DNA from 3 places in the Clostridium sp. HCS.1 genome. Region 2 is predicted to be linked to each of the others. Evidence: a T-box and tRNA genes for the amino acid it is inferred to sense, from the RefSeq annotation. Region 2 holds a T-box; the other regions hold tRNA genes.
The links. A T-box is a leader RNA that pairs with one kind of tRNA and senses whether it is charged. The one in region 2 lies ahead of argS (arginine--tRNA ligase), so its partner is inferred to be a tRNA-Arg.

Region 1 (3,296 bases), 890 kb from region 2:
AGAATCTTATAGGACATATTAATGCCATAATTCTTAAAACTGTAACTGCGTCTTTAAAAGTATTTGCTTCAACATTAAATGGTCTAACAATTTGTGGTGCTAAAAGCCATACTGCTATTCCTATTATTAATCCTATTATAGGAGAAATTTTACCTATCTTATGTGAATAATCTACAGCAATATCTTCTTCATTAGCACCAATTTTATTCCCAACCATTATTGCAGCAGCTGATGCTAACCCTATACATAAGACCATAAACATATTATTTAATGTTGTTGCAATTTGCATTGTGGCAACAGCACTAGTTCCTATTTGTGCATAGGCTATTGAGTATGCTGTCATTCCTAGTGACCATAATAATTCATTAGCAATAACAGCAGTAGAAGTATTGAAATACACCTTGATAAAATTCATATCAAAAGAAAATAGTTCTTTTATCTTTGATGAAACAATATTATTTTTAACATAAATCATGAAAAATATATAAGTCATTTCTAAAGTTCTTGCAATAGTTGTTGCTAAAGCTGCCCCAACTACCCCCATTGGTTTTATTCCTAAGTTTCCAAATATAAATATCCAGTTTAAAAGTGCATTACAAATTACACCTATTAAGCTAGCGTACATAGGGATCTTAGGCTGTTCTGTACTTCTTAGTGCAGATGAAAATCCTTGAGTAAAATTTGTAAATAAAAAGCTAATAGCAATAACTCTTAAATACTGTGATCCAAGTTCAATAACTCTAGGATCTTTTGATAATATAGCCATTATTGAGCCTGATAATATAAAGGCTGCTCCTCCAAATATTATTGATGCAATTAAACCTATTGATATATCTAATCCAAGGACCTTCTTAATATTTATAACATCTTTCTTTCCCCAGTACTGTGACATAAACACACTAGCACCTGCATTTATGCCTGAAAGACATAACATAAATATAAAGAAATATTGATTTGCTAGTCCTACTGCTGCAATAACCTCCTCTCCTAATCTACCAATCATCAGATTATCTACAAGATTTAAAGATGATGTTATAAAGCTTTGAAAAGTTATTGGCAATGCTAAGGTAAGCATTGTAGTTATAAAAGTTTTATCCTTTAGTATTTTCTTCATTTTATCCTCCTGCATTTATTAGTACGAATACTTTTATTTAATACATAAAAAAAAGAGCAATGGGTAATTAGCTGCCCATCTGCTCTTAAATCATAAAATATTTTCTAATAATTCCCCTAGTTTGTCAACAATATTAAAACACTAAATTAAAGTAACAATATTTAATTAAGTAAAAAACTCGTAAACCTTGAATTATCTTGGTTTACGAGTTTTTTATTGGTATCCCCAACAGGGATCGAACCTGTATCTGTCCCTTAGGAGGGGACTGTTCTATCCATTGAACTATGGAGACTTAAGTACCAAATAAATTGTATAATAACATTTTCTTCATGTCAATATATAAAGTATGCATATGGAAAAACTCCTATGTTTTACTAACTCAATAGCTTAGATATTAAATCATAATAACCACTCCTTAAAGGGGTGGTTATTATTTTTTTAGTTATATATTAAATCTATTTTATTCTTTTACTAATGTTACTTCTACAGGAATTTCTTTTTCTACTGTTTCTCCTGCCATTAATTTTACTGCTGTTTCTACAGCTGTTGATCCCATTAAATCAGGTTGTTGAGCTACTGTTGCAGCCATTTTACCATCTTTAACTGCTGCCAAAGCATCATCAGTTGCATCAAAGCCTACTACTACTATATCTTTTCCATTAATTGCTTCTACAGCACCTAAAGCCATTTCATCATTATGTGCAAATACACCTACTATATCAGGATTAGCTTGTAGCATATTTTCCATAACTGTCATACCTTCTGAACGATTAAAGTTTGCAGTTTGTTTTGATACTACATTAAGTTTTGTGTCAGCTATTTCATGGAAGCCTTTACCACGATCTATTGCAGCACTTGTTCCAGGTACTCCTTCTAATTCAGCAACTTTAGCACCTTCTCCAACTAAGCTTAATAGATATTCTGTTGCCATTTTTGCACCTGCTACATTATCAGAAGCTATTGCACAATCAACATCTACACCATTTACGACACGGTCAACAGAAACTACTTTAATACCTTTTGCAATTGCATCTTTTACTGCAGGTGCTACTGCATCGGAATCTACAGGATTAACAATTAATACACTAATATTTTTTGAAATAAGATCTTCAATATCACTTGTTTGTTTTGCAGCATCATCTCCTGCATCTACAACAATTAATTCCACATTTTTTTCTTTTGCTTTTTCTTTAGCACCATCACTTAAAGTTACGAAGAAAGGATTGTTTAATGTTGATACTGAAAGACCTATACTTCCATTACCTTCTTTTGTTTCTGTACCACTGTCTTTTTCCCCGTCAACACTGACTGAACTACAAGCAGTTACAGACATCATCATTGCTGTTGCTAATGCAATACCAAGTAATTTTTTAATTTTCAGTTTCATATTTTTTCCCTCCTAATACTTTTACAACTCTACAAATTTTATTTTTATAAAAAGTGTGAGTTGATTTTTAAATTTTATTATATGTTATATTTTGTATAACCTAATTAATTTTGATTAACGTTTACGATCTGATAATACAGCAATTAGAATTACAACTCCTTTTACCACATCTTGATAGTAAGAAGATACACCAAGTATGTTTAACCCATTATTCAAAACAGCAATAATTAAAACACCTACAAATGTACCCCATATACGACCACGTCCTCCATTCATACTTGTTCCACCTAATGCTACTGCTGCGATTGCATCTAACTCATATCCTGACCCTAAAGTAGGTTGTGCTGATCCTAAACGAGATAGCAATATTAATCCTGCTAAAGCTGCCATACAACCAGAAATTGCATATGCTGCTAATTTTGTTTTATCGATATTTACTCCAGATAGTTTAGCTGATTTCCAGTTGCTACCTGTAGCATAAATACGTCGTCCAAATACTGTTTTTTCTAGTATAAATATAAATAATACGAAAATAGCAATAAATAGTATTACAGGAACAGGTATTCCAAATATACTTCCCTTTCCAATAAATTTTAGTAAAAAACTATCTCCTAAATTAGAAATAGGTTTACCATCCATAAAAATCATTGTAGCTCCACGAAATACTGTCATAGTAATTAAAGTTGCAATAAATGGTTGTAAACGCCCTTTTGTTATTAAAACACCACTTATTAAACCAAAGCCTGTACCAATTATTAATGCAAGAAGTATTGCTAATCCTACAGGCATTCCATT
Region 2 (3,296 bases):
CTAAATGATGTAGTGGCTTTAAAGCATTAAATAAATAATAGGTCATATTAAATACGTTTTTAGCATGATTTTTGTCTCCATTTAGTGTGTCTAATACTCCATTAATACTATAATCTAAAATATCATTTTCTAGTGAATAATTTTCCTTTATATATTCATATAGTATACCTTCACGTAAACCTCTTTTTGAAATAGTAATTTTACTACATTGGACCATATTAGAAATCTTTTTAAATATAGCAGTTCCGCCAACTACAATATCTGCAATTTCTGAATCTATTCCTTCAAGCTTTTGCCTTTGTTTGTAGTCCTTAGATTTTAATAAATTAAAAATTTCCTTAACATCAATATCAGTAAGTTCATAATTGTGAATTATCTCTAATGGATATCTTTTTCTTACTCTATCTATTTTACCGATATTTCTAATAATGGAAGCTATACCGATTATTGATTCAAATTTTGCTTCTTTAAGCCAATCAATATCTTCAAGTAAATCAGATAAATATTCAAAGGTGGCATTTAAAGCATTAGGTAGTATTCTATCTTTTAGGTCAAAGTTGTAACTTAAATTAACACTACCAATAGGCAAAGTTACACTTTTAATTATATTATTAGATTTAACCCAAGCTAAATGTGTATCAGTGCCTGCTACTTCAACTAAGAGAGAATTTTCTATGTACATACTTCTTTTTACACCTAAAAAGTTATAAAAAATTTCTTCTTCACAACTTAAAACTCTTATATCTATGTTTAGTTCATCTCTTATAAGTGGAAGTAATATATCCTTGTTTCTAGCATCTCTTAATGACTCAGTTGCTACAGCAAAAATTTTATTTACACCAGAAATTGTGCATAATGATTTATATGCTTTTAAAGTAGAAAGTATGGTAGTAAAATTATTATTACAAATACTATCATCCATAACCAAGTCATGACATAATCTGATTGATGTTTTAAGCTCATCAATTATTTTAAAATACCCATTGTTATTAATCTCAGTTAACATAAGCCTAAGAGAACTTGGACCTATGTCAATAATACCGATTCTATCCATAAATATCTCCTTAATTAAAAATTAAAAAACATCCAATATAAAATATTATAACATTTATAATAATAAAGTATAGAGAAGCTTTTGATTTTATATTGACAATAAATCTTTCATTTATGTATAATGTTGATATTATATAAGAATATATTAAAATCTATGAAAAGAAGAGTACTATATTTTAGTCTTTTTAGCGAGTAAGGGATGGTGTAAGCCTTATAAGATAGAATGATAGGAAGAGAGCCTTGGAGATAGCTACTGAAATTAAGTAGGATAGTTCGTTTGCTGCGTTAAAGCATTGAGTGGCATTTATTGCAATCAGAGTGGTACCGCGGATTTATTCGTCTCTTATTTATTTAAGAGACTTTTTTTATTTTCTGGGAAATAATAATAGATAATATATTTTAAAAGATATAAGCACTTTAGCTTTTCATTTATGAGATTTGAAAAATTAGAATTTGCTTAAAAACTGTAAGGAGGATACAAATGGATTATAAAAAGAAGGTTGCTGAAGTTATAAGTAAGCATGTGGATATGGATATTGAAAGTATTGAGAAATTGATAGAAATACCACCTAAAAGTGAAATGGGTGATTATGCATTTCCATGTTTTCAATTAGCAAAAGCTTTTAGAAAAGCTCCAAATATGATTTCAGAAGAATTAAAAGAAAAAATTGATGGTGAGGGATTCGAAAAAATAATTAATATAGGACCATATATTAATTTCTTCGTTGATAAAAGTGAGTTTAGTAAAAATACTATTAATAAAATTTTATCTGAAACTGAAAATTATGGATCAAGTGACATAGGAAATGGGAAAACTATATGCGTAGAATATTCATCACCTAATATAGCTAAGCCTTTCCATGTTGGACATTTGTTTACTACAGCAATAGGTAATTCACTTTATAAGTTATTTAAGAAGGAAGGCTATACTGTAGAGGGAATTAATCACTTAGGTGATTGGGGAACTCAATTTGGAAAGCTTATTTCTGCATATAAGAGATGGGGAAATGAAGAAGCATTAGAAAAGAATGCTATAGATGAGCTTTTAAGAATATATGTTAAATTCCACGATGAAGCAGAGAAAGATCCAGCATTAGAAGATGAAGGAAGAGCTTACTTTAAAGCCTTAGAACAAGGAGATAAAGAAGTAGAAGCTTTATGGAAGAGATTTAGAGATTTAAGTTTAAAAGAATTTGAAAGAATATATGAGATATTTGATGTTAAATTTGACTCATATGCTGGAGAAGCTTTTTATAATGATAAAATGGATGCAGTAGTTGAAGAATTAAAAGAAAAAAATCTTTTAGTTGAAAGTAATGGAGCTCAAGTAGTTATGCTAGATGAGTATAACATGCCACCATGTATAGTACTTAAAGGAGATGGAGCTTCAATATATGCAACAAGAGATTTAGCAGCTGCTATGTATAGAAAGAAAACCTATGATTTCTATAAGAGTATATATGTAGTTGGAACACCTCAAGCTTTACACTTTAAACAAGTATTTAAAGTTCTTGAACTTGCAGGTCATGAATGGGCTAAAGATTGTGTTCATGTAGGTTTTGGATTAGTTAAATTTGCAGATAGAAAGCTTTCAACAAGAAAAGGTGAAGTTATATTATTAGATGACTTAATAAAGGAATCTGTAGATAAGACTTTAGAAGTTATAAATGAAAAAAATCCTAATTTAGATAATAAAGAAGAAGTTGCAAAGAAAATAGGCGTTGGAGCAATAGTATTTACTTACCTAAAAAATTCAAGAGAAAAGGATATTGTATTTGATTGGAAGGAAATGCTTTCCTTTGAAGGAGAAACAGGTCCTTATGTACAATATTCTTATGCTAGAGCAAATAGTATATTAACAAGAGCTGGTGAATTAAAAGGCGTTGCAGATTATTCTAAACTAAATACTAAGGAAGAATTTGAATTAATTAAATCCTTAGAAGGCTTTGGAAAGCAAATTCATTTAGCAACAGAAAAGTTAGAACCTTCTATAATTACTAGATATGCTATAGAAGTTGCTAAGTTATTCAATAAGTTCTACAATGCACATTCTGTATTAAACTTAGAGGATGAAGGATTAAAAGAAGCTAGAATTAATTTAGTTAAAGCTACTTGTCAAGTAATTAAAAATTCATTAGCTTTAATTGGTATAGAGGTAGTAGATAAGATGTAAAATAGATATTGAGCTTACAGTTGATTATTGGTTAGCTGTAAGCTTAATTTTTAATTAACAACTTGTTAAT
Region 3 (3,296 bases), 1.1 Mb from region 2:
GTTTAGTGAAGTACCTCTAGTAGGACAAATAAATAATGAAATGCTATTAAAATCACTAAATATTATAGGAATAGCTAAATACATAGCTTTTGTTAGCTCTATAATATTAACTTATATTATATTTATGTTAAATTCCTTAATACTTTCTGTAATAGGTCTAATTTTAAATGGAATAAATAAATTAGGTCTAAAGTATGAGAATATACTTAAGATATCTATATATGCTACAACTACACCAACAATACTTGGATTAATATTTCCACTAGGAACTTATGGTATATTAATTTCAGGAATGTATTTTATAATAGTAGTTAATTATTTAAGAATTAAAAATGAAGTATAAAAACAATAAATGATGTTTAAAATATACCTCAAATGTTAGATATAAAAATCTAATATTTGGGGTATTTAGTATTTGTAGAGAAAAATAAATATATAAGTAGAATAATAGTATTATATTTATATAATAATATAACAATATAGCACAATAAATGGAAAAAAATACAAAAAAATCTTGTTGTAAAAATGTGCATATGATAAACTATAAATATGGGGTTAAAAATTAAATATAAACCTGTTATGAAAGGAATTATTATGATGATTAATAACGAATTTATAGAGAGGGACTTATTATCAAATAAGGATAAGTTAAATGAATTTTTTTTGAGAAGTGGAAGGGACTTAACAAAAGATGATTTAGTGAGTGTCATAACAGAAACAATTAAAAAAAATGCAAGACAAGAGGATTTTTTGCTGAATATTTCTCATGACCTAAGAGGACATTTAAATGTAATCTTAAGCGTTATGCAGGTGATAAATTATGGGTGCACATGTGTAACAGATAAAAAGGCTAGAGAATATTTAGAAATAATAAGAAAAAATAGTCTTAAAATGCTTAGGTTGGTTAATAATTTAATAGATACTACAAAGTTAGAAAATAATTATTATGTTCTAAATAAGAAGAATTTAGATATTATTTCTATGATTGAAAGCACAGTAAATTGTATAGATAAATATGCTAAACAAAAAAATATACAGTTAATATTTGATACAAATGAAGAAGAGTGCATAATGGCAATAGATCCAGAAGCCATGGATAGAATAATTATGAATTTGTTATCTAATGCTATAAAGTTTTCTTACAGTAATACAAATGTATATATTGATATATTTGTATTAAATAATGAAATTAAAATTTCAGTAAGAGATGAAGGACCAGGAATTGCAAAGGAATATCAAGAAAAAATCTTTAATAGGTTTTATCAAATGGAAAATAATAAAGATAAGGATACTATAGGAAGTGGTATAGGATTAGATTTGGTTCATTATCTAGTTAAAGCTATGGATGGGGAAATTATAGTAAATAGTGATGAGGGAAAAGGCTGTGAATTCATAATTACACTACCTATAACAAATGTTAAAGAAACAGAAAATTACTGTTTAAATGATGATAAAAGTAACAAGATTCAAATGCTAGAGATAGAATTTTCAGATATATATAATAATTAAATTTTTAAGGATTAAATATAGTTGCTTGATTTATTATAGCAGTTATGATAATATAATTTATGTTGAAAAACTATATTATATGCGGTGGTAGCTCAGTTGGATAGAGTAGCTGGCTACGAACCAGTTGGTCGGGGGTTCGAATCCTCTCCGCCGTACCAAAAGGCCTTACAAATTATTTATTTGTAAGGTTTTTTTATTTAAGAATATAAGAATAAGTAAAAAAAGTTTAGAAATCTAAGCTTTTTCTTTTTTTATATATAAATAGGATAAACTCATATGCTTTAGGACAAATTAAAAATATATTTTATTTATAAGAGGAAAAGTTATATGAATATAGAGATTTTAATAAATCAAGTAGATAAAAATAATGAATTTAATATACTTGCAACAAGAAGATTTAAGCCAAAAGAAGTTATATTTATATATAAAAAAGAAGATGAATCTTTTTTGAAATCATTGAAAAATTATTATAAAACTTATCTTCCTAATGTAAGTTTTAAGGAATTCATGGTTATTGAAGGAGATATAAAAGAATTAAATAGGATAATATCTTATAATAATAAGGAAACATTAGTAAATTTAACAGGGGGAAGTAGAATAAATTCTTTAGGAATGCTAGATATATGTAAAAATAAAGCTATAAGAGCTGTATACATAGATATAAAAAATAAATGTCTATATCTATTTGATAATAAGGTAGAAATAATAAAAGAAGAATTTGAAGATATGGAATTAGATAAGATTATAAAAGCAAGTGGGGGAGAAGTAATAAATGATTCTACTAAATTATCTAGCAAGAAGGATTTAATTTTATTAACTAAAGGAATTTATAAAAATTTAGAAATTTGGCATAGATATAAACAAAAGTTATATGACTCTAACATTTTTATTCACTATGTTGAAGAGCCACAGATAATTAAGATAAATTTAGAGTTGTTAAGTAAAGAAGAGAGGGATATTTTAAGGAAAGTACTTATATACTTAAAAGAAATAGGAGGAATAGAATATAGTAATGAAAAGAATAATATAAAAGTTTTCTTTAAGAATGAATATTTAAAGTCTTTTATATTTAAAAGTGGAACATGGCTAGAAGTAGCAACAAATAACATAATTAATGAGATTAAAGAAATAGATGAAGTAAGAAGTGGAGTTATGTTCTTATGGAATGATAAAAGTAAAGTAGTTAGAAATGAATTAGATGTAGTTGCAGTTAAGGATTCTATTGTTATTTGTATTTCTTGTAAGGATAGTGATAAGTATAATGAAAATGCTTTAAATGAATTAGATGTATATAGCAATAAAATAGGCGGTAAAAATGTATATAAGATTTTAGTAGCTACAAAGGAACCAATTAAACCTTCTGTTAAAGATAGGGCAAAAGAAATGGGAATAAGTATTATAATTTTTGATGGGAAGGAAGAAAAATTTAAAAATCAAATAAAAGAAGTTATATCTAAAATCAAAGATTAGATTTTCAAATTTTGAAATTGTTTACTTTAAAATGTGTGTATAATAGGGTTATAAAATAAAAATATAAAAGTGGGGGTTAGGATTATGGAAAAGAAGCCTTTAAAGATTGTTACAATAGGTGGAGGATCAAGCTATACACCTGAATTAGTAGAGGGATTAATTAAAAGATATGATGAGATGCCAGTAAGTGATTATTGGTTAGTTGATATTGAAGATGGAAAAGAAAAGTTGGAAATAGTTGGAGCGTTAGCTAAGAGAATGGTTGAAAAAGCTGGAGTTCCAATGAATATTCATTTAACTTTAGATAGAAGAGAAGC

Region 1: it has a tRNA-Arg gene. The T-box ahead of argS (arginine--tRNA ligase) is inferred to sense a tRNA for this amino acid. The anticodon was not compared.
Region 3: it has a tRNA-Arg gene. The T-box ahead of argS (arginine--tRNA ligase) is inferred to sense a tRNA for this amino acid. The anticodon was not compared.

Annotation. Positions count from the first base shown of each region.
Region 1 is NZ_CP170704.1:3,648,996-3,652,291, forward strand. It holds gene ACFYH6_RS17520 (MATE family efflux transporter) at 1-1,114, opposite strand, end outside; tRNA gene ACFYH6_RS17525 (tRNA-Arg) at 1,332-1,406, opposite strand; gene ACFYH6_RS17530 (D-ribose ABC transporter substrate-binding protein) at 1,575-2,501, opposite strand; gene ACFYH6_RS17535 (ABC transporter permease) at 2,616-3,296, opposite strand, start outside.
Region 2 is NZ_CP170704.1:2,758,964-2,762,259, reverse strand. It holds gene ACFYH6_RS13130 (Ppx/GppA phosphatase family protein) at 1-1,054, opposite strand, end outside; T-box leader at 1,199-1,400, shown strand; gene argS (arginine--tRNA ligase) at 1,535-3,226, shown strand.
Region 3 is NZ_CP170704.1:38,920-42,215, forward strand. It holds gene ACFYH6_RS00160 (DUF1189 family protein) at 1-343, shown strand, start outside; gene ACFYH6_RS00165 (sensor histidine kinase) at 598-1,509, shown strand; tRNA gene ACFYH6_RS00170 (tRNA-Arg) at 1,591-1,667, shown strand; gene ACFYH6_RS00175 (Card1-like endonuclease domain-containing protein) at 1,837-2,979, shown strand; gene ACFYH6_RS00180 (6-phospho-beta-glucosidase) at 3,064-3,296, shown strand, end outside.